DNA from 3 places in the Pseudomonas sp. GL_117 genome. Region 3 is predicted to be linked to each of the others. Evidence: predicted binding sites of a transcription regulator. Region 3 holds the regulator's gene; each other region holds the start of a gene.
What was found. Region 3 encodes FliA, which starts transcription of late flagellar genes. Its sites were predicted from a motif close to CTAAAGTTTNNNNNNNNNNNGCCGNTAA; they were not measured.
Positions count from the first base shown of each region.

Region 1 (10,605 bases), 1.4 Mb from region 3:
GACCGTCGCCGTTGGACAGCGGCTCATGGGTCACCACCTGCAAGTCGCGCTTGCCGGTTTTTTCCACCACACCCACCGGCAGGCCGGTGAAGGTCGGGGTATCGAAGGCGCCGATGTCGATCTTGCGGTCGGTGACGAAATAGTCGGTGCTGCCCCGGTGGAAGGTTTTTTCCGGGTCGGGCAGGAAGAAATGCGCAGTACGGCCGCTGGACGCACGGGCCAGGTCCGGGCGGTCTTCGAGCACTTCATCGAGGCGCTGGCGGTAATAGGCAGTGATGTTTTTCACATAGCCCATGTCCTTGTAGCGGCCTTCGATCTTGAACGAGCGCACACCCGCTTCGACCAGCGCGCGGATGTTGGCGCTCTGGTTGTTGTCTTTCATCGACAGCAGGTGCTTTTCAAAGGCCACGACGCGGCCCTGGTCGTCTTTCAAGGTGTACGGCAGGCGGCAGGCCTGGGAGCAGTCGCCACGGTTGGCGCTGCGGCCGTTCTGCGCGTGGGAGATGTTGCACTGCCCGGAGAACGCCACGCACAGGGCGCCGTGGATGAAGAACTCGATGGCGGCATCGGTTTCATCGGCGATGGCGCGGATTTCCTGCAGGTTCAGCTCGCGGGCGAGGACCAACTGCGAGAAACCGGCCTGGTCGAGAAACTTGGCGCGGCCCAGGGTGCGGATGTCGGTCTGGGTGCTGGCGTGCAGCTCGATGGGCGGAATATCCAGCTCCATCACGCCCAGGTCTTGCACGATCAACGCGTCGACGCCGGCGTCGTAGAGCTGATGGATCAGCTTGCGCGCGGGTTCCAGTTCGTTGTCATGCAAGATGGTGTTGATCGTGGTGAAGACGCGGGCGTGGTAACGGCGGGCGAATTCCACCAGTGAGGCGATATCGCTCACCTCGTTGCACGCGTTGTGACGGGCGCCAAAGCTTGGGCCGCCGATGTAGATGGCGTCGGCGCCATGCAGGATGGCCTCGCGTGCGATGGCGACATCGCGGGCAGGGCTGAGCAATTCAAGGTGGTGCTTGGGCAAGGACATAGTTTTTTTAGTCAGGCTTGTCACGGTTGAGGCGCGCATTGTAGCTGTGAAACGCTGGGGGGGCACCTACCACAAGGCTAACGGGTGTTTCCTGAGCCTTGGGATTGCAAACCCAATCAAATGTGGGAGCGGGCTTGCCCGCGAAGGCGCTGGATCAGTCAAACATCTATTGACTGACACACCGTATTCGCGAGCAAGCCCGCTCCCACACAAGCCCGCTCCCACATTTTTTGGCTGCGCCTGGCTTAGGCTTTTGCGGCCATTGCGGTGACTTCGACGCGCATGCCATCGACGGCCAACGCGGCCACGCCAACGGCTGCCCGCACCGGCCACGGCTTGGCGAAGAAGCGCTTGTAGACGTCATTGAACGCGGCGCGATCGGCCATATCCGTCAAGTAGATCGTCAGGTGCATGACCCGGTCCATGGAACTGCCGGCCTTTTCCAGGGCGACTTTCAGCGCTTGCAGGGTGCATTCGCTCTGCAAGGTGATGTCGCCCAGCTCCAGGCTGCCGTCGGCACGGGTGGGAATCTGGGTGGAGACCAGGATGCCGTTGAAGCCGATCACGTCGGAGGAAATCGAATCTGCATCGGGGTCGGGGGTGTAGTGCAGGTCGTGGTTGGCCATGGGGGCTCCGCTCAGGTCAAAGGGTTGCCAGTTTAAACACAGGGGCAGGGTGGGTCACGGTGGCGATGCGCGGCGTGTAAATATTGACGTCAATTAATAAATATTTTTTCCGTGTCAAGTCCGTTTTTTTTACGCCGATACTAGACTCAGGCACTACAGGATCACGCTTGAGCGAGAGGTACGTCATGTTCAATAAAGTCTTAAAAACAGAACTGGCGGCCAGGACGGCCGACGTCACTGAATATAAGGGGCTGATCGCCGCGCTCGAGCGCTCCATGGCGGTGGTCGAATTCGATCTGACCGGCAAGGTCTTGCGCGCCAACGAAGTTTTCCAGAACACCCTGGGTTACAGCGCCGCGCAATTGATGGGCAAGTCCCACCGCGACTTCTGCTTGCCGGAACTGACCGGCAGCCCGGCTTACACGGAATTCTGGAACGACCTTCGTGCTGGCAAGTTCGTGTCGGGCACCTTCAAACGAGTGGCTTCCAACGGAAAAACGGTGTGGTTGGAGGCCAGCTACAACCCGGTGCTGGATACCCAAGGCCATGTGTTGAAAGTGGTCAAGTACGCGCTGGATGTGACACAGAAAGTCGAACAGGAAGCGGCGACCCGCAGCAAACTCGCGGCGCTGGACCGGGCAATGGCCGTGATCGAGTTCGACTTGAATGGTCAGGTGCTCGACGCCAACGAAAACTTCCTGAACGTCATGGGCTATTCCCTGGCTGAACTCAAAGGCAAACATCACCGCATGTTTTGCGAACCCGCATTGGTCAACAGCAGTGAGTACAGTGACTTCTGGCGACGCCTGAACAACGGTGAGTTTTTCACCGGGCAATTCAAGCGCATCGGCAAGCATGGTCGCGTCGCGTGGTTGGAGGCCAGCTACAACCCGGTGTATGACGGCGATGGCAAACTGCTCAAGATCGTCAAGTTCGCCAGCGACATCACCGAGCGGGTAGAGAAATTCGAGGAAGACTCCCGTGGCGCGTCGCGGGCCTATCACATCTCCTCCGAGACCGAGCGCTTTGCCGAGCATGGCACCCAGGTGATCCAGGAAACTGCCAGCGAGATGCGCCGCATCGCCGACAACATCGGTGCATCCGCACGACTGGTGGGGCAGTTGGGCGACCGTTCCGAGCAGATCACGGCCATCGTCAACACCATTCGCGGTATTGCCGACCAGACCAACTTGTTGGCGCTCAACGCAGCGATCGAGGCGGCGCGCGCGGGCGACCAGGGGCGCGGGTTTGCGGTGGTGGCCGATGAGGTCCGACAACTGGCCGGGCGCACCAGCCGCTCGACGGCGGAAATTGCCGAGATGATCGGCATGATCCTCTCGGAAACGCGTGACGCGGTGACCAGCATGAACGCCACCCAGGAAGGCGCGCAACGGGGTGTGAATCTGGCCGATCAGGCCGGTTCGGTGATCCTGCAGATCCGCACCAGCACCAGCGATGCGGTGCAAGCGGTGAGCATGTTTGCGTCGAAGCTGGATGAGTCGGAAGTCATTCCCAAGACCGCAGTAGGCTGGGTGGGGTAGCACGGTCATGAGCCGGCCGGCGCCCTGTCGGCCGGCTCAGTGTGGTCGCCTACAGCAAGGTAAACGGATAGTCGACAATCAGCCGCAGCTCGTTCAACTTGCCATCGCCCTGGTCGGCGTTCGACGACACGATGGCATCACGCACCCGTAGCGATAGGTTCTTCGCCGGGCCGCTCTGGATCACGTATTTGGCTTCCACATCGGTCTCGTGATGCGCGCCGTCCGAGCCATAGTCGTTGGCGTAGGCGCTGTGAGCCGGTGTGTGGCTGCCGTCGATGTCCGAGCCGTTGATGTAACGGCCCATGAAACTCAGCCCAGGCACGCCATAGCTGGCCATGTTCAGGTCATAACGGATACCCCAGGACTGCTCGCCGGGCCCGTTGAAATCGCCCCACTGCACCGAGTTGGCGAGGAACACTGAATCGCCGCCTTCGCCCGCACCGTTGTTGCCGCTGCCGATGTAGTCAAACGGCGTATCGCCATGCACTTTCTGGAACGACAACGTCAGCGTGTGCGCCTGCCAGAACGAATAGGCCGCCGCCACCGAATAAGTGGTGTTGTTGATCGCCCCGGCCTTGGCGCTGCCGGTGTCGAGGGTGCGGTACAGGTTGCCGTCCAGGGCCAGTGACTGGTCGTGGCCCAAGGGGATCACGTAGTTGAGGTTGGTGTAGTACTGGCGCCAGATGTCCTCCAGTTCGCCGGCATACAGCGTCGCGCTCAGTGACGGGCTGAAGGTGTATTTGCCGCCGACAAAGCTCGCACTGTTGGCGGCGATGTTGGCGTAGGTCGCGTAGATGTCGTGGTCGTGGTTGCTGGTCATGCCGCTGTTGGTGCTGGTGAAGTGCCCGGCTTCCAGGTCGAGGCCGGCGATTTCGCTGCTGGTCAGGTCGAAACCGGTGGCCGTCTGCGGCAACAGGCGGGTGCCGCCGGTAGCGAAGACCGGGGCGGTGGGCTGCATGTCGCCGAACTTGAGCTGGGTCTTGGAGATTTTTACCTTCACCGCCGCGCCCACTGAGCCGTAGGCATTTTCTGGATCGCCGTTGCGGTCGGTCGGCAAGTTGCCAGTGCCGGCGTCGCTGTGGGTGGCGTCGAGTTTCAGCCCGCCGTAGGCATAGGCATCGACTCCGAAGCCGATGGTGCCCTGGGTGAAGCCCGAGGCATAGTTGAGCATCGCGCCCTGGGTCCAGTCACGATTGTCGGCCTTGCCGCTCGCGCGGTCGCGGTCCATGTAGTAGTTGCGCAACAGCCCGGTGATGCTGCTGCCGTCGATAAAGCCTTTCGATTCGGCCTGGTCGCTGACCGACTCGGCCAATGCCATTTGACTGATACTGGCGCACACCGCCAGTGCCAGCAGACTGCTGTGTTTAAACATTTATTTAATCCCCAAGAATATTGAACGCGCGCGCAAACACCGCACTTGTTGGATAGCGCATAACATTGTTTTGGCAGATGTTTTCAGGTGAGGCATTACCGTTTTTATTATCTTCGACGTGGCTGCCTAAGCTGATTCTAAGCAGAGTCTGCGTGGCCTGCAGCCAGGGGAAGGATGAAACTCGATTAATTAAACTTCACGGTATTTATTGGCTACCGGGTGTAGCGTGGAACTGTCTTAGCCGCTCTGCTTCGACAAAATCCTTTGGTTGCCGCCGCAGACTCTGCGGCGGATTTTTTTCGTGCGCGCGAGTTTTTAGTTGGCTGTTTAGTTGCGGTTAGTGGCATTGGTGAGCAGGGCGCTCAGGGCGGGGCATGCGATGGGGTGGCGCTGGCGTGACGCCGCCAACGGTGGCGGTGAGCCCATGGCAGGAGGAGGGCATTCACCGCTTACCTGGCAGGTAAGGACTACTCTTTTACATCCATGAACTCTTGCGCCCACGCCACGTAACTCTCGGGCAACGTGTAGGTGTGCGTCAGTTCGGTAGCGCTGAGGTTCGAGGTGCTGTGAGTCAACTGGCGCTGGGCGCGCAGGCTGTCGTAGGTGGCCTTGATCGCGGCGAAATATGCACCGTGACCGGCAACCACCACACGAACGCCGAGGCTGGCCAGACGTTGGGCGTCATGGAGTTTCGGGTTGCCGTAGGTCACCAGCATCAACGGCACCGTGAGGTTTTCTGCGATCTTCTCCAGGTGCTCGAAGTCACTGACACCGACCATGCAAATCCCATCCGCACCGGCTTTTTGATAGGCCAGGGTGCGCTCTATCACCGCTTCGGTGGGCAATACACCGGCGTTGGTCCGCGCAATGATCGACAGTTCCGGATCGACCCGTGCTTCCAGCGCGGCGCGGACCTTGCCGATACCTTCGTCGATGGAAATCAGATCCGTGGATTTACGCCCGAATTGTGCGGGCAGCAGCGTGTCTTCAATGGTCAACGCGGCCACACCGGCACGCTCAAGTTCTTCGACGGTGCGCATCACGTTCAGGGCATTGCCGTAACCGTGGTCGGCATCGGCAATAAACGGCAGTTGGGCGACGCGGCCGATGCGGGTGGCCTGCTCGACAAACTCACTCAGGGTGATCAAGGCAAAATCGGGGGCGGCGAGCACCTGCAACGAGGCGACGGAGCCGCCCAGGATGCCCACTTCAAAACCCAGGTCGGCGGCGATACGCGCGGACATCGGGTCAAAGACGGAAGCAGTTTCTACGCAGGTAGGCGTTGCAAGCAATTCACGGAAATTACGGCGCAGGGCGGTGTGAGACTTTTTCGGCATGATCTTTCCTGGTTGGGGCCTTTGACTGCATGGGATCAAAGCCGATGAGGGAGGTGGCAGATTACCATGTAGGAAAAGGGAGGATTATGACGTTTGAGAATGGGGTATGCGGGGTAGGCATATTGCACCGTATTAGTGCGATTCATCGCGATCAAGACTGTGCGGTGCCAGCTTTACCACTTCGTTTTTATTGAATATCCAGCGTTTGCCCGAAGAAGAATAGATATTCATGAACTCAACGAGGGAGATACACGTAAAGTCTTTGATCTGATTTGCGACGAATGTTGGGTACCGCGTTATCATTACGCGGCAAATAGCACCAAACTGGATGCCGGGATCAAATACCTCTTGAAAATAGGCTTCCAGATCGTTGAGATTGTCAGCGGCCCATGTGTACTTTTTGGAGAATTTCTCGCTGTAACTATTTTTGCTGGTGATAAATTTTGTGAGATCATCCCGGTGCGTTCTGGGCTCGGTAGATTGAATAACTTGTTTGTCTTCAATAATGATGAGCAATTGTTGATCAGGGCAGAAAACGAGATGGTCGATTTCGCCGACATCGGCTGGAACTTCAATTTTTTGACCCTTTTTGAAGCGTAGGTTTTTTACGGATGACAGGCCGCGCAGTCCAATGCGCTCGAAGTTGCTTGTCACCACGCTTTCAAACCAGCGACCCGACTTTAAGGAAACATCTGCCAACTCTGCACCCACCTGTTTGGCGTACCATTCAGTCGGGATTTTTTTGAAAGCGAATTCTCGGACCAGACATGTTAAACATTCTGTTGCCATAAGCTGAGAGAAGAACATCAGTTCGTCGCCGTTATGGTAATCGTAAAAAAACGGACGCTTATAGGCTCTATACTCTTGTTTCGGACTAAATAGCTCTCTGCGTTCCTCGCGCATTTTTTCAGGCGAGAGAGATAGCCCATCTAAAAATAATCGAGCCTGCTCTGCTGATACCGCGTAAGTCTTAATAATTGTCGCAAGTACTTCGTCGCGATAGAAAAAACAAATACGCTCTGGATGTTCGGCGTCGCTATAGGTAGTGATGATCCACTGAAAAATACCTAAAACTGTTGTATACGTAATCCCTAGGTGGCGAATGAAACTTTCTTCAGTAAGCTCACTGTGCGCGGCGTGATCGCACAGAAAGTCTGGGCTGGGAATATAGAGTTCTTCATCACGATAAGCCTCACGCGGGTCAAAAATTGTATCGGCGTCTTGAGGCACATTAAAATAGGTTTCTTCCAGAGGGTCGAGGATGAGTGTGACGTTCTCCATCAAATATACATAGTTGTCGCTACGCATATAAAGACTGACCAGTTCTTCGGCGGCGACAAACACCATAGCTATCGCATCTTGTTGTTCAGGGAGACTATGGTTCGAAGCGTTGTCTTTCATGTCTGCCAGGCAGATCAGTTCAAGTAGATATTTTATCCCTCTACGGGCTGACACTGCGTAGCCCTGCCAGAATATTTCTTCCTCTTTAGGAAGCAGGCCGAGTTTGTATTTATTGGAAATTTGTCCGTAGCGTTCATATTGCTGCACTAAGAATGAAGCGAACCCCCTGGAATTTATTATGGGTAGGTGTTCGGCAAGGATTTTCCGATACAGTTCGAACATGTGATTCACGATGTTTTTTATTTCGGCCCTGTCGGTGTAGATCCCGGGTTCGAATTGTTCGAATACGCCTCTTTTGATTCGTTGGAAGATAAGGTCTTCATGACGTTTGCTCGCCCTGTAGATTTCAATCCCGCCCAACGCTTTCGGTACGAACATCCTATTATTCCTGTCGTAAGTGACTTGCCGATTTTGTGGCTAAATTCGCCACCCGAGGTTCGCGGCCAACCCATTCACTCGGTTGCAATCGTCCACATAGTCGGCATTGCTCAACGCCGTTCGGCGGTTATCTCAACCCAGGCTAAGGGGAAGAAAGAGGTCATTGCTCCCACTGCTCCAGCAGTATCGAGACGAATTTTTCCGCTGCCGGAGAGAGTGAGGCGCCTCTTCGGTACACCAGTCCCAACGATCGGTTGACGATGGGCTCTATCAACGGGACGCTCACCAATGTTGGATGATCCTCAGCAGGCATTGCCAGGCTCGGCATTGCCGAGACGCCTAATCCAGCTTCTACCAGACCCAGCGATGTAGACAGGTGTTGCACCTCATAGAACCACTGTGGCCGCCAGCTCAAGCCCGACAACGCGTGGTCAAGCAGCATGCGGTTGCCGCTCAGGCGACCGACCCCGATAAGGCGGTAATTGCTGAGTTCCGACCAGGTGACTGCGCTGCGCTCAGCCAGCTCATGGTCGCGTCGACACGCTAAAACAAAAGGCTCGTTGACCAACGGCACGAATTCTATGTCGGGGTGCTGGCCGCTCATCATGTTGATGCCAAAGTCGGCTTCGCCACGCAGAACAGCCTCCAGGCCTTCGTTTGCACTGAGATCGAGCAAGCGAATGCGGATTTGTGGATAGCGCTCGTTGTAGAGGCGGATCACCGTCGGGAGGAAGTAGAAAGCGGCGGTGGGGATACAGGCCAGGGTTACACGGCCGCTCTGCCGCTCCGCCAGTTCCCGGATGTTAAGGATCGAGTCGTCGAAGTCATCCAGTAAGCGTCGTGCCTTGGGTAGGAAGTCTCGCCCAACGCTAGTAAGACTTACCCTCCTTGTCGTGCGATCGAGGAGGGCTGTTCCTAATCCCTCTTCAAGCTTTTTCATTCTCCGACTTAGGGCTGGCTGGGAGAGATGCAGTGCATCGGCAGCCTCGTGGAAGCTGCCAAGTTCTGCGATTTTCACGAAAGATCGGATGTCGTTCAGCTCATAATTCACGTTTTTTATCTCAGCAGACGAGAGTTGTTCAGTCCGCTCATCCTAAAATCATCATTCGTCAAACGCAATAATCAGGCTGATATTTGCATTGGAAACAAATTTTAAAGCCTGCGACTCTTGCTCACAAGGCAACAATTACCCCGATTGATCAACAAGAGTCAGTATTCATGCAACGAATTCCCTGTGTGCTAATGCGCGGTGGTACTTCCAAAGGCCCGGTGTTTCTCGCCTGGGATCTACCTGTTGCGATCGACGAGCGTGATGAGCTGCTGCTCAACCTGATGGGTTCTGGCCATGAGCTGGAAATTGACGGCATCGGTGGTGGTAGCCCACAAACCAGCAAGGTGGCGATCGTCAGCCCATCGCTGCATCCTGAGGCGGATGTCGATTATCTGTTTGTGCAAGTCATGGTCTCCCAGCGTCGAGTCGACACCGCACCCAATTGCGGCAACATGCTTTGCGCCGTTGGCCCGTTCGCCATTGAGCATGGGCTGGTAAAAGCCTCCAAAGATCTGACTCGCGTGCGGATTCGCAACCTCAACACGGGGACTTTTGTGAACGCCGAGGTACAGACCCCCGATGGGCAGGTCAGCTATGAAGGCGACACCGCCATCGACGGTGTGCCGGGTACCGCCGCTCCTGTGCAACTGACCTTCCTGGATGCAGCGGGCAGCAAGACCGGCAAACTCTTCCCGACTGGGCAAACGCAGGATTTGATCGATGGCATTCCAGTGACCTGCATCGATATGGCAATGCCGATGATGATCATCGAAGCCGGCCAACTGGGTAAGCGCGGTGATGAAAGTCCTGCTGAATTGGATGCCGACAAAGAGTTCTTGCGCCGTCTGGAAGACTTGCGACTGCAAGCCGGGTTGGCAATGGGCCTGGGTGATGTCAGTGACAAAGTGATTCCCAAGCCTGTACTGGTGTCTCCGGCCAAGGCTGGCGGCACCATCCAGGTGCGCTACTTCATGCCACACAACTGCCACCGCGCCTTGGCGATCACCGGCTCCATCGGCCTGGCCACCGCGTGTGTCACGCCGGGCAGTGTTGTCGCACAATTGCTCGGCGGGGCTAGCGAGCCGCGCTTGAAGCAAGTACGCATTGAACATCCAAGCGGCGGGATAGATGTCGTATTGTCCTACACCGGTGCTCAGGGTGAGACAATTCGTGCCTCGGTGGTGCGTACATCACGCAGGCTGTTCTCCGGTTTTGTCTACGCCACGGCTTCCCAACGACTCGCCGGATAATTTCCCCTAGTCATTGCCGTCTTTGCATCAGCACAATTCTAAAAATGGGTGATGCCATGAAAGTTGTAAAATCGCTCTACTTCCAGATTCTCTTCGCCGTGTTGTTGGGCGTGCTGGTCGGGCACTTCTGGTCGCAACAGGCCATTGCCTTGAAACCGCTGGGTGATGCCTTCATCAAGCTGATCAAGATGATGATCGCTCCGGTGGTGTTCTGCACCATCGTCACCGGTATCGCCGGCATGAGCGACAAACGTGCGCTCGGTCGTCTGTTGAGCAAGACCATGTTGCTGTTCCTGGCGTTGACCGTGATCAGTTTGATTATCGGCCTGGTGGCGGTCTACCTGTTCAAACCCGGTGTGGGCATGAACATTGACCCCACCCAGTTGAGCACCAAGGGCCTGACGCAGTACACCGATTCCGCCGCGAAGTTGGGAGTGGTCGAGTTTTTCATGCACATCATCCCCGATACTTTCATCGGTGCTTTCAATAAAGGTGAAGTGCTGCCGGTGTTGTTCATTGCGGTGCTGTGTGGTTTTGCTCTTTCAGCCATAGGCGAGCGTGGCAAGCCGGTACTGGATGTACTGGAATCCGCCTCGCACATGGTGTTCAAGAT
Region 1 is NZ_CM174418.1:2,996,048-3,006,652, forward strand. Features, by position in the region: gene AC3ISR_RS13365 (peptidase U32 family protein) at 1-1,036, opposite strand, end outside; gene AC3ISR_RS13370 (RidA family protein) at 1,282-1,662, opposite strand; gene AC3ISR_RS13375 (methyl-accepting chemotaxis protein) at 1,848-3,203, shown strand; gene AC3ISR_RS13380 (OprD family porin) at 3,253-4,575, opposite strand; gene AC3ISR_RS13385 (isocitrate lyase/PEP mutase family protein) at 5,043-5,912, opposite strand; gene AC3ISR_RS13390 (hypothetical protein) at 6,045-7,691, opposite strand; gene AC3ISR_RS13395 (LysR family transcriptional regulator) at 7,852-8,742, opposite strand; gene AC3ISR_RS13400 (4-oxalomesaconate tautomerase) at 8,910-9,992, shown strand; gene AC3ISR_RS13405 (dicarboxylate/amino acid:cation symporter) at 10,037-10,605, shown strand, end outside.
Region 1: AC3ISR_RS13375 (methyl-accepting chemotaxis protein) is a predicted target of FliA. The motif match lies at 1,776-1,803, and genes of this name have one in related genera.

Region 2 (10,605 bases), 340 kb from region 3:
CGATGTTGTTGCCGGTCACGTCCAGTTGTTTGTTGGCCGCATAGAGGCCGCTAAGGCCGATGTTAAAAGACATGCTTCTCTCCCTTTCTGCCGTATTTAGCCGGCTCTATGTACCGATAGTCTGAATTTGCGACAGCTTGACGCTGCCCATGCCGCCCGCCAGGTTCAGCAGCATTTCGCCGCCGGTCTTGCTCAGGGTCACGCTGGTGACCGTGGCTGGCAGCGAAGTGCTCAAGGCAACGGCGTCGCCCTTGTCGTTCTTGGTGGTGGCCGCGAAGGTGTAGGTGCCCGCTGGAGCAACCTCGCCCTTTTCGTTCTTGCCATCCCAGATAAAGTCGGAAGTGCCGGCACTCTGGGCGCCCATGTCGATGGTGCGTACCACGTTGCCGTCTTTGTCGGTGATCTTGATGGAGACGTTGCCCACCGCCGAAGTCACCGCGACCGAACCGGTCATGCTCTTGCTCGTATCCACCAGGGCCTTGTCGGTCTGGGTGATGATCGAACGCCCCACCAGCGACGAAGCCTGCAGCGCTTGCGACGAGCTGAAGTTGCTGGAGATCGCATTCACCGAGTCGTTCAGCGTGTTGATGCCTTCCAGGCTGCTGAACTGCGCCAGCTGGGCCACGAACGCGCCGTTGTCCTGAGGCGACAGCGGGTTCTGGTTCTTCAGCTGAGTCACCAGCAATTGCAGGAATGCATCCTTGCCCAGGGACTGGTTGCCCGTGGCAGCGGTGGCAGCGCTCGCAACATTGTTGGTGGCAGTGTTGACCTTCGTGTTGAAAAGGTTCTGCACCGCTGTATTGGTTGATGTTGTATCAACGATAGCCATTATTCGGCGCCCCTTATCACTGACCCAGGGTCAGGACTTTTTGCATCATGGTTTTGGCGGTGTTCATCATTTCCGCGTTGGTCTGGAACGAGCGACTGGCGGAAATCATGTCAGCCATTTCCTCGACCACGTTGACGTTGGGGTAGTACACGTAACCCTTTTCGTTCGCGGCAGGGTGGTTGGGTTCGTAGCGGGCTTCGAGGTTGCTCTGGTCTTCGACCACGCCCAACACCTGCACGCCGGAACCTGCGGCACCCTGCTCCTGGAACAACGAGTCGCTGCCGCCGTTCTGACCGGCCTGGAACATGGTGGCGAACACTGGGTGGCGGGCGCGGTAGGTCTGGTCAATGCTCGACGACACGGTTTCGGCGTTGGCGATGTTACTGGCGACGGTGTTCAGACGCGTGGTCTGGGCGCTCATGCCACTACCGGCAATATTGAAAACACTGGACAGGGACATGGCTTACTCTCCACGCAGGGCTGACATCAGCCCTTTGAATTTGCTGTTGAGCAGGGTGAAGCTGGCCTGGAAGTTCACCGAGTTCTCGGCGTAGGCCGATTGCTCCAGCTGGGCGTCGACGGTGTTCTGGTCGATCGACGGCTGCATCGGCGTGCGATACAGCAGCGACTCGTCCCCACTGCTCAGGCCTTGCGCTTCGATATGACGGTTGTTGGTCATGTTCAAGGCGAAGGTGCCGTTCTTGTTCTTGTCCTGCTGTGCGGCGAGCACGGCGGAGAAGTCCAGGTCCCGAGCCTTGTAGTTCGGGGTATCGGCGTTGGCAATGTTGTTGGCCAGGACTTCGGCACGCTGGGCGCGGAAGCCCAGGGCTTGTTCGTGGATACCGAGCGCTTTATCGAAGCTGATGCTCATGGCGGAAACCTTTAGGCTGACCTGCTTTTCGTTAACAGGGTTATAGCAAGGTGTGTGCCAATTCTTCGAAGGCCCGTGTTTCAGGGCTTTGCGGGGAAGTTGCCGGGCGGCAATGCCAGAAAAGCGGCAATGGGTTTCCGCGTGGTGCCAGTAAAGCGGCAATGGGGTTTGCCGCTATTGAGAGGATTGCCGCAAAAACAACTGTGGGAGCTGGTTTGTGTGGGAGCTGGCTTGCCTGCGATGCAGACACCTCGGTACTTCAGTGATACAGAGGTGATGCTATCGCAGGCAAGCCAGCCCCCACACAAGCCTGGCTCCCACGTTTTTGATGCTTACTTGGCCTGGTAGATGATCCCAGGACTGCACTGCACCATCTGGTAGTGATCCGGCAGACCGTTCAGCGCCTCGGAAGCACCCAGGAACAAATAGCCGCCACGCTTGAGCGTGCCATGGATGCGCAACAGGATGTCTTTCTTCACTTCGGCCGAGAAGTAGATCAGCACGTTGCGGCAGAACACCATGTCGAACTTGCCCAGGCTGGCGTAGCTGTCGAGCAGGTTGAACGAGCGAAACTCCACCCGGTTCTTGATCGGCGCCTTGACCGCCCAACGCCCTGCCCCTTTCGGCTCGAAGTAACGTTGCAGGCGCTCCTGGGACAAGCCACGGCCCAGCGCCAGGCTGTCGTATTCGCCGGTCTTGCAGTTGGTGAGCATGGTGCCGGACAAGTCGGTGGCGACGATCTGCGCACCGGCCTTGAGCTGGCCCATGTTGGTCCGCTCGAACTCATCGATGGACATCGAGATCGAATACGGTTCCTGCCCCGAGGAGCACGCCGCCGACCAGATGCGCAAGCGCTGGCCCGGGCTGGCCTTGATGGCCTCCGGGAGCACTTTGCTCTTGAGCACTTCAAACGGGTAGGTATCACGAAACCACAGGGTTTCGTTGGTGGTCATGGCATCGACCACCATTTCCTTGAGCCCGCTGCGCGGCTGGCCCTGGATACGCTGCACCAACTCACCCAGGGATTTGATGCCCTGCTGTTCCATCAGTTTGTTGAGACGGCTGGATACCAGGTACTGCTTGTTTTCACCGAGCAATATGCCACAGGCTTTTTCCAGGAAGACCCGGAACTGTTCGAAATCCAAATTACCCGTAGACAATGATACCGCCTCTTAAATCGTGTGACCGCCAGGGGCAAATGCCCCTAGCCGTGATCTGCTGCCTTGATCCGGTCGACTACCCGGTTTGCCAGGTCATCAGGGCGGAATTTGGCCAGGAAGTCATCGGCACCGACTTTCTTGACCATCGCCTGATTGAATACGCCTGACAATGAAGTATGCAGGATGATATGCAATTTTTGCATGCGTGGATCGTTGCGGATCTCGGCCGTGAGGGTGTAGCCGTCCATTTCCGGCATCTCGATGTCGGAAATCATCATCAAGAATTCTTCTTCCGGCTTCTTGCCGTCATCCACCAGCTTGCGCAGGTAATCCAGGGCCTGGCGGCCATCATTGAGCGCCACCACCTCAACACCGATGGTTTCCAGGCAACGGGTCACCTGTTTGCGCGCCACCGACGAGTCGTCCACCGTCAGCACACGCAACGAAATTGCCTTGTGTGCGGTTTCAGCGTCGACCACACCCACCGAAATCGATTCCGAGGTCGGCGCCACTTCGGCGAGGATCTTCTCCACGTCGATGATTTCCACCAACTGGTTATCGACCCGCGTCACCGCCGTGAGGTAGTGATCGCGGCCGGTGCCCTTGGGCGGTGGATGGATCTCTTCCCAGTTCATGTTGACGATGCGCTCCACCGAGCGCACCAGGAACCCCTGGGTCTTGGTGTTGTACTCGGTAATGATCACGAACGGGCTTTCGCGGTCCTGCAAACCGGACGAACCAGTGGCGAGGGCCAGGTCAAGAATCGGGATGGTCGCACCACGGATGTTGGCGACGCCACACACCACCGGGCTGGACTTGGGCATGATCGTCAGCTTGGGACATTGCAGCACCTCCCGCACCTTGAATACGTTGATGCCATATAGCTGTTTGCCATCCAGGCGAAAAAGCAACAACTCCAGGCGATTCTGCCCTACCAGCTGTGTGCGCTGGTTTACTGAATCCATTACTCCTGCCATGCCCAGACTCCTACGCTAAAACCTTCGAGGGTGCGACGCGCACCCAACTCTAAACGGCACGAGCTTTGCTAATTATTGGCTATGGATATTAAAACGACAGTTTCCCGACGCCTTCAATTACCACGGTACAGCAGATTGCTCTGCGTCTCGCTGGCATTGTTCGCCCTGGGCCTCAACAGCGCGGCCCGCGCGGACAACGTCACCTTGCCTGATCTACTTATCGGCGTCACTCAGGGGTTTCTTGAGTTCACTGTAGAAGATTATCTGGCAACCACACAGACACCGGGGCGTTATGAAATCCAAGTCAACCCATTGGACCCGCGTTTGCGCATGCCAATGTGCGACAAGGAATTGACAGCCACCCTGGAAAGTCCCGCCCAACCCATTGGTCGCGTGACGGTCAAAGTGCGCTGCGAAGGCGCGTCACCCTGGACGGTGTTCGTGCCGGCGCAGGTCAAACTGTTCCGCGATGTGGTGGTGGTCGCCCGCCCACTGAAGCGCACCGGCATCATCGGTCTCGACGATGTTGTACTGCGTGAACGCGACATCAGCCTGATCAGCCAGGGCTACCTCACCTCCGTGGACCAGGCCGTCGGGCAGAAATTGACCCGACCAGTGGTCACCGACCAGGTCATTACCCTGGTGCATCTTGAGCAGGCTGAAGTAATTCGCAAGGGTGATCAGGTGGTTATTTCCGCGAGCAGCGGTGCGTTGCAGGTGAAAATGCCAGGGGAAGCGCTGTCCAACGGCGGCATGAGCGAACAGATACGGGTAAAGAACCTCAACTCCAATCGAGTGATCAAGGCGCGGGTGACAGCCCCGGGGCAAGTCGAAGTGGCTTTATAGATCACTGGTATCGGGCGCCGGCTTTTTCTACACTGTGCGTCAGACGTCAGCGCGCGCAGGTTTATTGTCAATCGAGCCTAAAGTTTGTCCGGGTATGGCCGAAAACATGGCAAGCGTCCAAATACCCAGAGGTTTTTTTATCATGGTCATCGATTTCAGCCGTTTAAACAGTACCCAGGCTTTGCCCGGCTCTACGCGCACCAGCGGTGCCAAGGACAGCGTAGAAGCCAAGCCGCAACCGCTGCCCGCCAAGGCAGAACAGGTTGGCGCCAGCCAAAGCGGGGAATCCGTACACCTGAGCAATGAGGCTCAACAGTTGCAGAAGGTCACTGACTCGCTGCGCGATCAGCCGATTGTCAATAAGGCCCGCGTGGCCGAATTGAAACAAGCAATCGCCGATGGCAGCTACAAAGTCGACAGCAACCGTGTAGCCAGCAAGCTGCTTAACTTCGAAGCCGAGCGCTAGGCAAAGGCCTGCGCCGGGCTTTTGGACGCTTAAACCCCAAGGCCAGCCATGCACCACGACGAAAACCTGCTTCAACTGATCATTGATGATCTGGCGCCGACGCAACATTTGCTCGAGCTGCTAAAAGAAGAATCCCTGGCCCTCTATGGCCGGGACATGCCCCTGCTGGAAGAAATCCTGGCACGCAAGCAGTCGTTGATCGTGCTGCTGGAACAACACGGCAAGAAACGCAGTGAAATTCTCCTCAGCCTGGGCCTGCCCGCTGACCACGACGGCCTCGCACAATTGGCCAGTCACTCCTCCGTCGGCGACCAGTTGCTGGCGCAGAGCAAAGAACTCAATCAATTGCTCGCCCAATGCCAGGAAGCCAACCTGCTCAACGGTCAGTCGATCCAACTTCAGCAAGCCACGACCGCCAACCAGTTGCGTATACTCCATGGCGGTGAGCCTCCAGCCTTGTACAACGCCCAAGGCTCCACCTCACGCCTGGTCAAGCCAAGCACCCGCAGCCAAGCCTGACGCCGGTTTACAGCGCGCCCTATCCAAGGCGCGCCACATACTGGCAAAATGCCGGTTCTTGCGTGTAGTCGTATTTTGTCTGGAGATGGAAGAACCGTGTTCAACGCCCTTAATGCGGAAGATGCACCGCAGCCACCCAAGGTACTCACTACGCCCCTGGAAATTGTCGGCACCTTGCGGATGCTGCAAGAAAGCCACGACCCGCTGATCATCACCTTCCACGAACGCAGCCAGCGCTTCCAAAGCTACCTGGTGGACGTCGACCGGGACAAAAAGACCCTGGCACTGGACGAAATGATCCCGCGCGATGGCGAGCGCTTCCTCGAAAGCGGCGAACCGTTTCGCATCGAAGGTTTCCACGAAGGCGTGCGCGTCGCCTGGGAAAGCAATGGCACCTACACCATCAGTGAAAAAGACGGCCACCGTATCTACACCGGCAGCATGCCGGACGAGGTGGTCTACCATCAGCGCCGCAATGCCTTTCGCGCCGCGCTGAAGCTGGCACAACTGGTGAACATCGAGCTGGGCGGCGAGAAACTCAAGGCGCCGGTCAGCGGCAAGCTGCTGGACATCTCCGCCACTGGCTGCAAATTGCGTTTTGAAGGCGACATCTCCGAGCGCCTGCAACTGGGCCAGGTCTATGACCGCTTTATCGCCGCCCTGCCCTTCGGCAGCATGACCACCTCCGTCGAACTGCGTTACCTGCACTTCGAAGAGAAGATCAACACCACCTTCGCTGGCGTGCGCTTCCACAACATGAGTGGCCTGGTACAACGCCAGGTCGAACGGTTTGTGTACCAACTGCAACGTGAAGCACGGCGTTTTGATAAAGACGACGACTTTTAAGCCTTAACGCATGCAGCAAAAAAACGGGCAGATCCTGATGGGATCTGCCCGTTTTTGCATTCAGGGGCGCGCCCTGCTCAAGTCATGGGGATGCTCTTCGGGGCCCAAGGGCTCCGGTGGCCCTTCGAAGGCAGGCTCTTCAACCGCTGGCTGCGCATCGGCTTCAGTCTCGGCCTCAGGCTCTTGCGGCGCAGCGGTCTGCATCTGCTCTTGCACCACTTGTTCATCGACCCGCGGGTCCAGCGCCGCCACCAGCGGCGAACTGGACATGCTGTCGGGCATGGCCACGTGATGCAGCGGCGCATCGTCCACCTGATGCAGGTTGGTCACCGCCTTCGGCCGGATGCGCCACACCAGGATCAACGCACATAGGCTGAAGAACGCGTACAACATTTGGCTGCCGAACAGCTTCATCACCACACCGGCCAGCAACGGCCCGATACTGGCACCCACGCCGTAGGTCACCAGCAACATCGCGGTGAGCGAGACGCGGCGATCACCTTCCACGTGGTCATTGGAGAACGCCACAGCCAGCGGATACAGACAGAACTGCACTAGGGAACACACAAACCCGGCCACGAACAGCACTTCCAACGGCACTTGGGTGAGCACCGCCAACGGCAACGCCGCCACCGCCAGGCACAGGGCGAAACAACGAATCAACAGGGCGCGATCATAGCGATCAGACAACCAGCCCAACGGCCACTGCACCACCAGACCGGCAAAAATGCAGCTACCCATGAACAGACCGACCTGCTCGGTGCTCAAGCCTTGCTGCGAGGCATACAGCGGCGCCAGGCCGTAGAACGAGCCGACGATCAACCCCGCGCCCAGCACCGTACTCAGCGACTGCGGCACCCGCTTGATAAAGAAGCGCGGTTCCATCGGCGCCGGATGCAGCGGCGCCGGGTGAATCCGTCGGGTCATCGCCACCGGCACCAGGCACAGGGCAAAGCACAACGCGACCAACATCAGCAATTCGAGGCCGAGCTGGGGGTGCATCACCAGGATCAGTTGACCCAGCACCAGCCCCAGGTAGGAGGCGATCATGTAGCCGCTGAACACCACACCGCGCTGCTTGGCGTCCGCCTGTTCATTCAGCCAACTCTCGATGACCATGTACTGGCACATCATCCCCAGGCCGACAATGACCCGCAGTACGATCCACGCCGGCAGCCAGTCAATCAGGCCATGCCCCAGCACTGCCGCGCCGACGATCCCGGCACAGGTGGCATACGCGCGGATATGCCCGACCCGGGCAATCAGGCGATGCCCGATCTTGCCGCCCAGCACCAGGCCAAAGTAGTTGGCCGCCATCAGCGCACCGACCCACAGGCTGTCCACATGGTCGGCCGCCAGGCGCAAGGCCAGGTAAGTACTGAGCAGGCCGGAGCCGATCAGCATCATCAAAGAGGCGAAATAAAGGGCTCGAAAAGATTTCCAGATCTGGCGCATCGGCGTTCCGAGCGGCTCCTTGCGGTGAGAGACAGGGCTATCGGCATGATAGTCCTGGGTGGGCGGGTCCGGACAGGCGGCATATGCTGTTTCCGGGGATTATTTTGCTTAACCGTCAGACGCTGCCCGGCTGGCTGCAAGGTACATAGATCGTGATAAATACACCGCGCACCTGCTGTGAACCCTGAACAGCGTCAAGGTTCGACACATCTTTAAAAAGCGCCCACAAAAAAGCCCCGCCAGAACAATCTGTGCGGGGCTTTGGATCTGGTGTCCCAGGGCCGGTTCGAACGGCCAACCTTCCCCTTAGGAGGGGGATGCTCTATCCAATTGAGCTACTGGGACCAATGACCGTCATCTCGCCGAGGGGCGGTGCGACGGACGGCGTGCATGTTAACGGCCGGGTTGGGTTTTGTCATGTCGTCTGTAGGCTTTTTGAGTGTAGGCCGCAGCTTACCGGGGTAGCTGCCGTTTGGTCCCGTGGAACCGGGCACTTGGCGCCATCGTGCAAAATGCATTACCCCAAAATGCCAGCATTGCAAATTGCAATAAAACAGCCCACCAAACTACACTTAAGTAACTGATTTTATTGAATTAAAACCTTGGCACGGGTTCTGCAATACTTCCCTTATAAAACCAACTCGGCCATGCCTGCTGCGGAGAACATGATTATGAACAGCGCCCTTCTGTTAGCTCTCAACACCGCAGCCCTGGCGGCATTGGTGGCCTTCCATTTCCAATCGAACACTAGCGACGACACCGCGCAGCTGCGCCAGCCCGTGCCCCATCATTTGCAACAGCGTCCGCAACTGGCCGTGATGGCCGTCAAACCGCAATCCGACATTCACCTGACCCAGGGCACTCAAGCAGCGCCATCCGCCGAACACTGGGTTTTCTGAGGACGTCCCAATGAACAAGCCCGCCTGGCTGTTTCTCTGCCTGACCCTGGCCAGTGCCATCCTGGGACTGAATGCCAGCGCGCGGGACGTGCAATCCAGCGCATTTATCGCCAGCGGCGTGTTTGCCGGCATTCTGTTGCTGACCCTCATCGTGGGTCGCCGGATCAAATTCGACCCCGTACTGCGTTGACTCCCACCTACCTTATGTCGCCTCGTGCTAGTAAATCGGCAGATTGCCACTAGTCTTAAATTCAAGGGCAAAAGGCCACTTTGCTATACGATGTGCGGCCTAAAACCCTTTTGCGGCCGGGCTTTGCGCGATCATTACTGGATGAAATCCTTCGCCAAAAAGTTTTCCAACCAGTCCGCAAAAATGCAAATCAGTGCTGGCATTAAGCCTTTAGGCAGTTCAATATTTGTCACAGAATTGACGCCAAGGAACTGGCAAATCTGAGGCATGATGCGGCCTCTTTGCAATTCAGGTTGAACTTTGGTCGTGAGCCTTGTCTTAACACTCATCGCTTGCGGCCAATTCCAGAAACCGCTCCCCTGAACTAACCGGTTAAATATATGCGCCCATTGAAACAGGCAATTTATTCCAGCCGTACGGCTGACAAGTTCGTCGTACGTCTGCCAGACGGAATGCGGGAACGCATTGCCGAGGTGGCTCGCAATCATCACCGCAGCATGAACTCCGAAATCATCGCGCGCCTGGAGCAAAGCCTTATTCAGGAAGGTGCGTTGGGCGAAGAGTTGAGCATGCGCCTGGACAGCCCTGAGCTGTCACTGCACGAACGCGAACTGCTGCAGCGTTTTCGTCAGCTCTCCCACCGCCAGCAAAATGCTCTCGTCTCGCTTATCGCGCACGACGTTGAGGCGGCCGCAGAAGCCAATTGATCTGCACCTGAAAGCCGAAGCCAGCCATGTGCTGGCTTTTTTTTGCCTGGGATTTGGGAAGAGGATGCAGCAAGGGGGCAGAGCTGCCCCCATCGGGGTTGGATCAAAGCAGGAAGATCGTTGCCAACCCCAGGAAGATGAAGAAGCCACCACTGTCGGTCATCGCGGTGATCATCACACTGGCACCCATCGCAGGGTCGCGCCCGAGCCGGGCCAGGGTCATGGGGATCAACACACCCATCAAGGCGGCCAGCAGCAGATTGAGGGTCATGGCGGCCGTCATCACGACGCCGAGCGACCAACTGCCGTAGAGCAAGTAAGCCACCACACCAATTACCCCACCCCACACAAGACCGTTGATCAAGCCAACCGCCAGCTCCTTGCGCAGCAAGCGCGATGAATTGGCGGTACTCACCTGATCCAGCGCCATGGCACGCACGATCATGGTAATCGTCTGGTTACCCGAGTTGCCGCCGATGCCGGCCACAATCGGCATCAGCGCCGCAAGGGCCACCAATTTCTCGATCGAGCCCTCGAACAACCCAATCACCCGCGACGCAATAAACGCGGTAATCAGGTTGATCGCCAACCACGCCCAACGGTTATGCAGTGAGCGCCAGACCGATGCAAAAATGTCTTCCTCTTCACGCAAACCCGCCATGTTGAGGACTTCGGTCTCACTTTCCTCACGAATCAAGTCGACCATTTCATCGATGGTCAAACGACCAATCAGCTTGCCGTTCTTGTCGACTACCGGCGCCGAGATCAAGTCGTAACGCTCGAACGCCTGGGCAGCCTCGTACGCATCTTCGTCCGGGTGAAAACTCACCGTGTCGCTGG
Region 2 is NZ_CM174418.1:4,700,871-4,711,475, forward strand. Features, by position in the region: gene flgE (flagellar hook protein FlgE) at 1-73, opposite strand, end outside; gene flgD (flagellar hook assembly protein FlgD) at 107-829, opposite strand; gene flgC (flagellar basal body rod protein FlgC) at 846-1,289, opposite strand; gene flgB (flagellar basal body rod protein FlgB) at 1,293-1,700, opposite strand; gene cheR (protein-glutamate O-methyltransferase CheR) at 2,033-2,860, opposite strand; gene AC3ISR_RS21315 (chemotaxis protein CheV) at 2,905-3,837, opposite strand; gene flgA (flagellar basal body P-ring formation chaperone FlgA) at 3,919-4,683, shown strand; gene flgM (flagellar biosynthesis anti-sigma factor FlgM) at 4,826-5,149, shown strand; gene AC3ISR_RS21330 (flagella synthesis protein FlgN) at 5,198-5,668, shown strand; gene AC3ISR_RS21335 (flagellar brake protein) at 5,765-6,514, shown strand; gene AC3ISR_RS21340 (MFS transporter) at 6,575-7,969, opposite strand; tRNA gene AC3ISR_RS21345 (tRNA-Arg) at 8,238-8,314, opposite strand; gene AC3ISR_RS21350 (hypothetical protein) at 8,641-8,868, shown strand; gene AC3ISR_RS21355 (PA3371 family protein) at 8,879-9,058, shown strand; gene AC3ISR_RS21360 (Arc family DNA-binding protein) at 9,439-9,765, shown strand; gene mgtE (magnesium transporter) at 9,869-10,605, opposite strand, start outside.
Region 2: flgM (flagellar biosynthesis anti-sigma factor FlgM) is a predicted target of FliA. The motif match lies at 4,761-4,788, and genes of this name have one in related genera.

Region 3 (10,605 bases):
GGAAATCCCGGCCGGGCTTTACCTGGCGGTGGCGCAGGTGTTGGCCTATGTCTATCAGATCCGCCAATACCGCGCGGGCAAAGGCAAGCGGCCTGATCCGCTCAAGGACCTGCCGATTCCCCCGGATTTACGCCGCGACTCCTGATATTCCCCTTACCCTGTAGTGAGCGGGCTTGCCCCGCGCTGGGCGGCGAAGCCGCCCTAAATCCCGACACCTCGGCCTTCCTGAAACATCGCGGCGTCCCGTTTGGGGCGGCTTCGCCACCCAGCGCAGGCAAGCCCGCTCACTACGGAAATCGCATGCATACCGTTCGTCGTAAATCCTTGCTGACCTGTCAACTCTGACAGTAGCCAGCCTGCGCGTCCCGCGTTTCCATGGCAGCAGAAACTGCGTGTAGGAACAAGCAGCGAGGCAGCAATGAAGTGGGTGACCGGAACCGTCAGGTTTTACAGCAGTGAGACAGGGGAAGGGGTCATCGCAATGGATGGCGGGAGTGAGCAGGTGCGGGTAGACCTCACCAGCTCGGCCGGGGTTCGGCTCAAGGTTGGGCAGCGGGTGCGATTTGGCAGGATTCATCGTCCCCGGGGCATCTTTGCAGTCAGCGTCACACTGATCTCGGGTTTTTGAATGAGATGTCGGGAGAGCGGCAATGGCGACAGGCACGGTGAAGTGGTTCAACGCGGAAAAGGGCTTTGGGTTTATCCAGCAGGAAGATGGTACGGATGTTTTTGTCCACTATTCGGCGATCGAGGCCAGCGGATTCAAGAGCCTTGCTGAAGGGCAAAAGGTCGAGTTCGAGATAACGCCCGGACAAAAAGGACCGCAGGCTGCAAACGTACGGGTCGTGTAAAAAAACGCTCCTCGTCTGACTTGGGTAAAAGTTGGAAGGCTTCTTGCAATACCGCCTTCAAGTCGCCTCCTGGCGTCAAAACTTTGCTTCAAGGAACACGAGGAATACCGGTGGTAGATCGCTCTCAAATGTTCAGCACGGCCCGTGGCACCCTGACTGACCTGTCGCGGGGCAATCTGGGTGTGCCGTTGCTGTTACTGGTGATGCTGGCAATGATGATGTTGCCGATGCCGCCGTTCCTGCTGGACGTGTTCTTCACCTTCAACATCGCCCTGTCCGTCGTGGTCCTGCTGGTCTGCGTATACGCGCTGCGGCCGTTGGATTTCGCGGTATTCCCCACGATCCTGCTGGTGGCAACCCTGTTGCGCCTGGCGCTCAACGTGGCGTCGACCCGCGTGGTGATGCTTCACGGCCAGGACGGCCACGCCGCCGCCGGCAAGGTGATCCAGGCCTTTGGTGAGGTGGTGATCGGCGGTAACTACGTGGTCGGTATCGTGGTGTTCGCGATTCTGATGATCATCAACTTCGTCGTGGTGACCAAGGGTGCCGGGCGGATTTCCGAGGTGAGCGCACGGTTCACCCTCGATGCGATGCCCGGCAAGCAGATGGCGATCGACGCCGACCTCAACGCCGGCCTGATCGACCAGAACCAAGCCAAGACGCGCCGCCTGGAAGTCGCCCAGGAAGCCGAGTTCTACGGTTCCATGGACGGTGCCAGCAAGTTCGTGCGCGGTGACGCCATCGCCGGCCTGCTGATTCTGTTCATCAACCTGATCGGTGGCATGGCCGTCGGTATCTTCCAGCACGGCATGACCTTTGGCGATGCGGGCAAGGTGTACGCCTTGCTGACCATCGGTGACGGTTTAGTGGCGCAATTGCCATCACTGTTGTTATCCACAGCTGCCGCGATCATGGTGACCCGTGCCTCGGGCTCCGAAGACATGGGCAAGCAGATCAGCCGGCAGATGTTTGCCTCGCCCAAGGCCCTGGCCGTGGCGGCGGGCATCATGGCGATCATGGGCATCGTGCCGGGCATGCCCCACGTATCGTTCCTGAGCATGGCGGCCCTGGCAGGCGGCGCGGCGTACCTGTTCTGGAGAAAGCAAAATGCGGTCAAGGTCCAGGCCCTGCAAGAGGTGGCGCGCCAGCAGGAACTGCTGCCGTCCCCGGCCCGCGCCTCGGAAACCAAGGAGCTGGGCTGGGACGACGTGACCCCGATCGACATGATCGGCCTGGAAGTCGGCTACCGCCTGATCCCGCTGGTGGACCGCAACCAGGGCGGCCAGCTGCTGGCGCGGATCAAGGGCGTGCGCAAGAAATTGTCCCAGGACCTGGGCTTCCTGATGCCCACCGTGCACATCCGCGACAACCTCGACCTGGCCCCCAGTGCCTACCGCCTGACCCTGATGGGCGTGATCCTCGCCGAAGCCGAGATCTACCCGGACCGCGAGTTGGCGATCAACCCCGGCCAGGTATTCGGCAGCCTCAACGGCATTACCGCCAAAGATCCGGCTTTTGGCCTGGAAGCGGTGTGGATCGAAATCAGCCAGCGCAGCCAGGCGCAGTCCCTGGGCTACACCGTGGTTGACGCCAGCACCGTGGTCGCCACCCACCTTAACCAGATCTTGTACAAGCACTCCCACGAGCTGATCGGCCACGAGGAAGTCCAGCAATTGATGGGTTTGCTGGCCAAGGCTTCGCCAAAACTCGCCGAAGAGCTGGTGCCGGGCGTGCTGTCGCTGTCGCAGTTGCTCAAGGTGTTGCAGGCGCTGCTGGCCGAACAGGTGCCGGTGCGCGACATTCGCAGCATCGCCGAGGCCATCGCCAACAATGCCGCCAAGAGTCAAGATACCGCCGCGCTGGTGGCGGCGGTGCGTGTCGGATTGTCTCGCGCCATCGTGCAAAGCATTGTAGGGACTGAGTCTGAGCTGCCTGTGATCACCTTGGAGCCAAGGTTGGAACAAATATTGCTCAATAGTATTCAGAAGGCAGGACAAGGCCAGGAAGAGGGCGTTCTGCTGGAGCCAAGCATGGCTGAAAAACTGCAGCGTTCGTTGATCGACGCCGCACAACGCCAGGAAATGCAGGGCCATCCGGTGATTCTGCTGGTGGCCGGCCCCGTCCGGGCGATGTTGTCGCGGTTTGGACGCCTGGCAGTTCCGAATTTGCACGTTTTGGCTTATCAGGAAATTCCTGACAACAAGCAAGTGACTATCGTCGCGACAGTAGGGCCCAACGGCTGAGGTAGTGGGTTATGCAAGTGAAGCGTTTTTTCGCCGCCGATATGCGTCAGGCCATGAAACTGGTGCGTGATGAGCTGGGCGCCGATGCCGCGATTATCGGTAACCGTCGTATTGCCGGCGGTGTCGAGCTGACGGCTGCCCTGGATTACACGCCTTCGGCGCTGGCGCCGCGTGTGCCGAACATGGAACTCGAAGACGAGCTGCGCAAGACCGCCTCGCGCATTGTGTCGGCCCAGGCCGAACTGAGCATGCGCGGCGACAGCGATGCCACCACCAATCGCCAGTTGTTCGCCGGCCTGCCGTTGACCGCTGCGGAGCCCTTGGTTGAGCCCACCTTCACCGAACCACCGCGTCCTGCAGCGCCGCCACCGGCGGGCGCAGTCGACCAGCGTGTGTTTGACTCGATGCGCTTTGAACTCAATGGCCTGCGTGAGCTGCTGGAAGTGCAGCTGGGCTCCCTGGCGTGGACACAGTTGCAAGGCAGCAAGCCGGCCCAGGCCAACCTGTGGCGCCGCCTGCAACGCATCGGCCTGTCCGGCCCGTTGTCCCGCGACCTGCTGGCACTGACCACCGAAATCGACGAGCCTCGCCAGGCCTGGCGCATGCTGCTGGCGCACCTGGCGCGGATGATCGTCACCCCGGAAATCGAGCCCCTGGAAGAGGGCGGTGTGATCGCCATGGTCGGCCCTGCCGGCATGGGCAAGACCACCACACTGGCCAAGCTGGCCGCGCGTTATGTGCTCAAGTACGGCGCGCACAACATCGCGCTGGTGAGCATGGACAGCTACCGCATCGGCGCCCAGGAGCAGCTCAAGACCCTGGGCCGTATCCTCAATGTGTCGGTGACCCACGTCGACCCGGGCCAGTCCCTGGCCAACGCCCTCGATCCGCTGCTGCGCAAGCGCGTGGTGCTGATCGACACCGCCGGCCTGCAGGCCAGCGATCCGGCGCTGCGCATGCAACTGGAAAGCCTGGCCGGGCGTGGCATCAAGTCGAAAAATTACCTGGTGCTTGCAACCACCAGCCAGAAACAGGTTCTTACCGCTGCATACCACAGCTACAAACGTTGCGGCCTGGCCGGCTGCATCCTGACTAAACTGGATGAGACGGCGAGCCTGGGCGAAGTATTGAGCCTGGCGATCAGCCATGAATTACCGGTCGCCTACCTGACCGACGGGCCGCGGATCCCGGATGATTTGCATCTGCCGCGCCGTCATCAGTTGGTCAGCCGCGCTGTCAGCGTGCAAATGCAAGAAGAGCCTAGCGAGGAAGCGATGGCCGATATGTTCGCCGACCTCTACCACAACCCGGCAAAGCGGGTGGGTTGAGGGCAGGGCGAACACCGTGAAATGTATCTACATCGTTGGTCTGCAAGCGATTCACGCGGCCAAGCCATGTAGCCTGCGTCTAAGCAAGACAAGGTAAAGAAATAAAATGGGCAGCATGCATCCCGTACAGGTGATCGCGGTGACCGGCGGCAAAGGTGGCGTCGGGAAAACTAACGTGTCAGTGAATTTGTCCCTGGCCCTGGCAGAGCTTGGCCGTCGGGTCATGTTGCTGGATGCTGACCTGGGTCTGGCGAATGTCGACGTTCTGCTGGGGCTGACGCCCAAACACACCCTCGCCGATGTGATCGAGGGCCGCTGCGAGCTGCGTGATGTGCTGCTCCAGGGTCCTGGCGGGATCCGCATCGTACCGGCTGCCTCCGGCACCCAGAGCATGGTGCACTTGAGCCCGGCGCAGCATGCCGGCCTGATCCAGGCGTTCAGCGACATTGGCGACAACCTCGACGTGCTGGTGATCGACACCGCCGCCGGGATCGGCGAGTCGGTGGTCAGCTTCGTGCGCGCCGCGCAGGAAGTCTTGCTGGTGGTCTGCGATGAACCCACCTCGATCACCGATGCCTACGCCCTGATCAAATTGCTTAACCGTGACTACGGCATGAACCGCTTCCGCGTCCTGGCCAACATGGCCCAGAGCCCGCAGGAAGGGCGCAACCTGTTCGCCAAGTTGACCAAGGTCACGGATCGCTTTCTCGATGTCGCCTTACAATACGTAGGCGCAGTTCCCTATGACGAGTGTGTGCGCAAGGCCGTGCAAAAGCAGCGTGCGGTCTATGAAGCGTTCCCTCGTTCGAAGTGCGCACTGGCGTTCAAGGCTATTGCTCAGAAGGTCGATACTTGGCCATTGCCCGCCAATCCCCGGGGGCATCTGGAGTTTTTCGTCGAGCGATTGGTGCATCAGACGAGCGCGGGACCTGTGCTATGACATCCAGCGGCTACAACCTTTACAAGAAGTCGGCACGTGACAGCCAGGGCGAATTGATCGAGCGCTATGCGCCGCTGGTCAAGCGCATCGCCTATCACCTGCTGGCGCGCCTGCCGGCGAGTGTGCAGGTCGAAGACTTGATCCAGGCCGGCATGATCGGCCTGCTTGAAGTGTCGACCAAATACGATGCGAGCAAGGGTGCCAGTTTCGAGACGTACGCGGGCATCCGTATCCGTGGCGCGATGCTCGATGAGGTGCGTAAAGGTGATTGGGCGCCGCGGTCGGTACACCGCAATACGCGCATGGTCAGTGACGCAATTCGCGCAATTGAAGCAAAAACCGGTCGCGACGCTAAAGATCACGAAGTTGCGGCCGAACTCCAATTGAGTCTCGACGATTATTACGGGATTTTGAACGATACCTTGGGCAGCCGCCTGTTCAGCTTCGACGACCTGCTACAGGACGGCGAACACGAAGGGCTGCACGAGGACGGCGCGAGTGCACATCTTGAGCCGTCGCGCGACCTGGAGGATGAACGCTTCCAGGGCGCGTTGGCGGACGCGATTGCCAATTTGCCGGAGCGTGAGCGACTGGTGTTGGCGCTGTACTACGACGAAGAGCTGAACCTCAAGGAAATCGGTGAGGTCCTGGGGGTCAGCGAATCGCGTGTCAGCCAGCTGCATAGCCAGTGCGCAGCCCGCTTGCGGGGGCGGTTGGGAGAGTGGCGCGCGCGCTGACAGGCAGTGTGGGGACACTGCAGACGAGACCGTGAAGGCGTGACGCTTTTGCGGTTTTGCGCCGTGGTGCCCTGGGCAGTCCTTTTTGTGTAACGCCTGTTGATTGAAATGGCGCGTCCAGGTGCTGGGCGCGTTTAAGACTGCTTGGAGGTCGAATTGGACAAGAACATGAAAATCCTCATCGTTGATGACTTCTCAACGATGCGGCGGATCATTAAAAACCTGTTGCGTGACCTTGGGTTCACAAACACGGTCGAGGCGGATGACGGCCTTACGGCGATTCCGATCCTCAACAGCGGGAGCATCGACTTTCTGGTAACCGACTGGAACATGCCGGGCATGACCGGTATCGACCTGCTGCGTCACGTGCGTGCCGACGAAAAGCTGCGCGGCCTGCCCGTGCTGATGGTGACCGCCGAAGCCAAGCGTGAACAGATCATCGAAGCCGCCCAAGCCGGGGTAAACGGTTACGTGGTCAAACCTTTCACTGCATTGGCCTTGAAAGAGAAGATCGAAAAAATCTTCGAACGCATCCACGGCTAATGCCATCGCGGGGGAGCTATGGAGCATAAAGAAACATCACAGGGAGACTTCGAGTCGACCCTGAAAAAGCATGCTCACCAGTTGGTCGACTGCCTTGAGAGAGGCCAGTTCGGCGACGCGGTGCAGTTGATCCATGAGCTCAACCAGACCCGTGACCGCGGCCTGTACCAGGAAGTGGGCAAGCTCACGCGTGAGCTGCATAGTGCGATCGTCAATTTCCAGATCGACCCGCACATGCCCCAGGCCGAAGAGATCTCGCAGATCACCGATGCCACCGAGCGCCTGTCCTATGTGGTCAGGCTGACTGAGGCGGCGGCCAACCGCACCATGGACCTGGTGGAAAACGCCACGCCTCTGGTCAACGGCATGGCCACCGAAGCCCAGGCCTTGAGCCACGACTGGGGTCGCTTCATGCGCCGCGAAGTCGGGGCCGAAGAGTTTCGTGAGTTGGCACGTCGGGTCGAAGGTTTCCTGTCACGCAGTGAGCAGGAAAACCGCATGGTTTCCAGCAACCTCAATGACATTCTGCTGGCCCAGGATTACCAGGACCTCACCGGTCAGGTGATCAAGCGTGTGACCCAATTGGTCACCGAAGTGGAAAGCAATTTGCTCAAATTGGTGCTCATGGCAGGCCAGGTTGACCGTTTTGCCGGCATCGAACATGACCGCGAAGCGATCCTCTCGGAAAAAGATCCACAAAAACATCTCGCCAAGGGTGAAGGTCCGCAGATTCATGCCGATAAACGTGAAGACGTTGTATCGGGTCAAGATGATGTCGATGACCTGTTATCCAGTTTAGGCTTCTAAGGAGCACCCACATGAGCTTCGGCGCCGATGAAGAGATCCTTCAGGATTTCCTTGTAGAGGCCGGCGAAATTTTAGAGCAGTTGTCCGAGCAACTGGTCGAGCTGGAAAGCCGACCGGATGATGCGAACCTGCTCAATGCAATTTTTCGCGGTTTTCATACTGTAAAAGGGGGCGCCGGCTTCCTCCAGCTCCATGAGCTGGTGGAGTGCTGCCACATCGCCGAGAACGTGTTCGACATCCTGCGCAAGGGTGAGCGGCACGTCGACTCGGAGTTGATGGACGTGATTCTCGAAGCACTGGATGCGGTCAACGGCATGTTCAGCCAAGTGCGTGAACGTGCCCCGATCACCGCAGCCACGCCGGAACTGCTGGCCGCCCTGGCGCGCTATGCCGAGCCTGCCGACATGTCGGTGGCACCGGTGGCTGAAGCTGTGCCGGAACCTGTGGCAGAGCCCGAAGCGGACGTGACCGACAGCGAGTTCGAGCAACTGCTCAACTCCCTCAGCGCGGTCAAGGCCGAGGCTGAAGCTCCGGCAGCGCCCGTTGCGGCGCCGACGGGCGAAGACATTACCGACGCTGAGTTCGAATCGCTGCTCGACCAGTTGCACGGCAAAGGCCAGTTCGCCGCCGACGCGGTGGCACCTGCCGCGCCGACCGAAACGCCTACCGAAGCGCCAGCCGCCTCGACCAGCACCGACATCACCGACGACGAATTTGAAGCGTTGCTCGACCAACTGCATGGCAAGGGCACGTTTGCAGCCGACGCCTTGCCCGCCGTCGCAGCCACCGCGCCAACCGCGGCGGCTGCCACGCCTGCTGCACCTGCCGCACCTGCCGGCGACGGACTGATCTCCGATCACGAGTTCGAGTCGTTGCTGGACGAACTGCACGGCAAAGGCAAGTTCACCGAAGTGGGCGCGACGGCCAAGGTCGCCACGCCGGCGCCAGCAGCGGCGGCGAAAGCTGCGACTCCGGCAGCCGCCAAACCGGCTCCCGCGCCTGCTGCGGCGCCCGCCGCCGCTGCCCCAGCACGTGCCGCGGCACCTGCACCGGCTGGCGCTGAAAAGCCTGCCAGTGAAGCCGAAACCACCGTGCGGGTTGATACCGCACGCCTGGACGACATCATGAACATGGTCGGCGAACTGGTGCTGGTGCGTAACCGCCTGGTGCGCCTGGGCCTGAACAGCGGCGATGAGGCCATGCAGAAGGCCGTGTCGAACCTCGACGTGGTCACCGCCGACCTGCAAACCGCCGTGATGAAAACGCGGATGCAGCCGATCAAGAAAGTCTTCGGTCGCTTCCCGCGCCTGGTTCGCGACCTCGCGCGCCAGCTCAAGAAAGAAATCAACCTGGAACTGGTGGGTGAAGAAACCGACCTCGACAAAAACCTTGTCGAGGCCCTGGCCGACCCGCTGGTCCACTTGGTGCGCAACGCCGTCGACCACGGCGTGGAAACCCCGGAAGAACGCGAAGCCTCGGGCAAGTCCCGTGGCGGCAAGGTGATCCTGGCGGCGGAGCAAGAAGGCGACCATATCCTGCTGTCGATTACCGATGACGGCAAAGGCATGGACCCGACCATCCTGCGCAATATCGCGGTCAAGCGTGGCGTGATGGACAAGGACGCCGCCGACCGCCTGACCGACACCGAGTGCTACAACCTGATCTTCGCCCCGGGCTTCTCGACCAAGACCGAGATCTCCGACGTGTCCGGCCGTGGCGTCGGCATGGACGTGGTGAAGACCAAGATCAGCCAGCTCAACGGCTCGATCAATATCTACTCGACCAAGGGCCAGGGTTCGAAGATCGTGATCAAGGTGCCGTTGACCTTGGCGATCATGCCGACCCTGATGGTGATGCTGGGCAACCAGGCGTTCGCCTTCCCGCTGGTCAACGTCAACGAGATCTTCCACCTCGACCTGTCGCGCACCAACGTGGTCGACGGCCAGGAAGTGGTGATCGTGCGTGACAAGGCGTTGCCACTGTTCTACCTCAAGCGCTGGCTGGTGGCTTCGGCTGCCCATGAAGAGCAGCGCGAAGGCCATGTGGTGATTCTTTCCGTGGGCACCCAGCGTATCGGCTTTGTCGTCGATCAACTGGTTGGCCAGGAAGAAGTGGTGATCAAGCCTTTGGGCAAAATGCTGCAGGGAACCCCGGGCATGTCGGGTGCGACCATCACCGGTGACGGTCGGATCGCGCTGATTCTCGATGTTCCGAGCATGCTCAAGCGTTACGCCGCTCGGCGTATTTGATTCTGGTGGGGTAGGGCGGTTCGCCCGCCCCGCCTAACGGAGTGTTTATGGCAGTCAAGGTCCTGGTGGTGGACGATTCGGGTTTCTTCCGCCGCCGCGTCTCGGAAATTCTTTCCGCCGATCCAAGCATCCAGGTGGTCGGCACGGCCACCAACGGCAAAGAGGCGATTGATCAAGCCATTGCGTTGAAGCCGGACGTGATCACCATGGACTACGAGATGCCGATGATGGATGGCATCACGGCAGTTCGACACATCATGCAACGCTGCCCGACCCCGGTATTGATGTTCTCCTCGCTGACGCACGAAGGCGCCCGGGTAACCCTCGATGCGCTGGACGCTGGTGCGGTGGACTTCCTGCCGAAGAATTTCGAAGACATCTCGCGCAACCCCGAGAAGGTCAAGCAACTGCTGTGCGAGAAAGTCCACAGTATTTCCCGCAGCAACCGTCGCAGCCTGTTCAGCGCACCGGCCCCCGCGCCTGCGCCGACACCGGCGGCTGCCGCATCGGCGAGCACGTTCGGCCGCCCGGCACCCGCTCCGGTTGCCCGGCCTGCGCTGACAGCACCGACGCGTGCTGCGGCCGCCACGGCGCACTCGCCAGCGCCGAAACGCAAAGCCTACAAGCTGGTCGCTATCGGCACCTCCACCGGCGGCCCGGTGGCCTTGCAGCGCGTGTTGACGCAGTTGCCGGCCAACTTCCCGGCGCCGATTGTGTTGATCCAACACATGCCAGCGGCCTTCACCAAGGCGTTCGCCGAACGCTTGGACAAGCTGTGCCGCATCAGCGTCAAGGAAGCCGAGGATGGCGACATCCTGCGTCCTGGCCTGGCGCTGCTGGCGCCCGGTGGCAAGCAGATGATGGTGGACGGGCGCGGTGCGATCAAAATCCTGCCGGGCGACGAGCG
Region 3 is NZ_CM174418.1:4,355,965-4,366,569, reverse strand. Features, by position in the region: gene flhB (flagellar biosynthesis protein FlhB) at 1-145, shown strand, start outside; gene AC3ISR_RS19760 (cold-shock protein) at 651-851, shown strand; gene flhA (flagellar biosynthesis protein FlhA) at 980-3,094, shown strand; gene flhF (flagellar biosynthesis GTPase FlhF) at 3,106-4,422, shown strand; gene fleN (flagellar synthesis regulator FleN) at 4,529-5,362, shown strand; gene fliA (RNA polymerase sigma factor FliA) at 5,359-6,099, shown strand; gene AC3ISR_RS19735 (chemotaxis response regulator CheY) at 6,268-6,642, shown strand; gene AC3ISR_RS19730 (protein phosphatase CheZ) at 6,661-7,449, shown strand; gene AC3ISR_RS19725 (chemotaxis protein CheA) at 7,461-9,698, shown strand; gene AC3ISR_RS19720 (protein-glutamate methylesterase/protein-glutamine glutaminase) at 9,746-10,605, shown strand, end outside.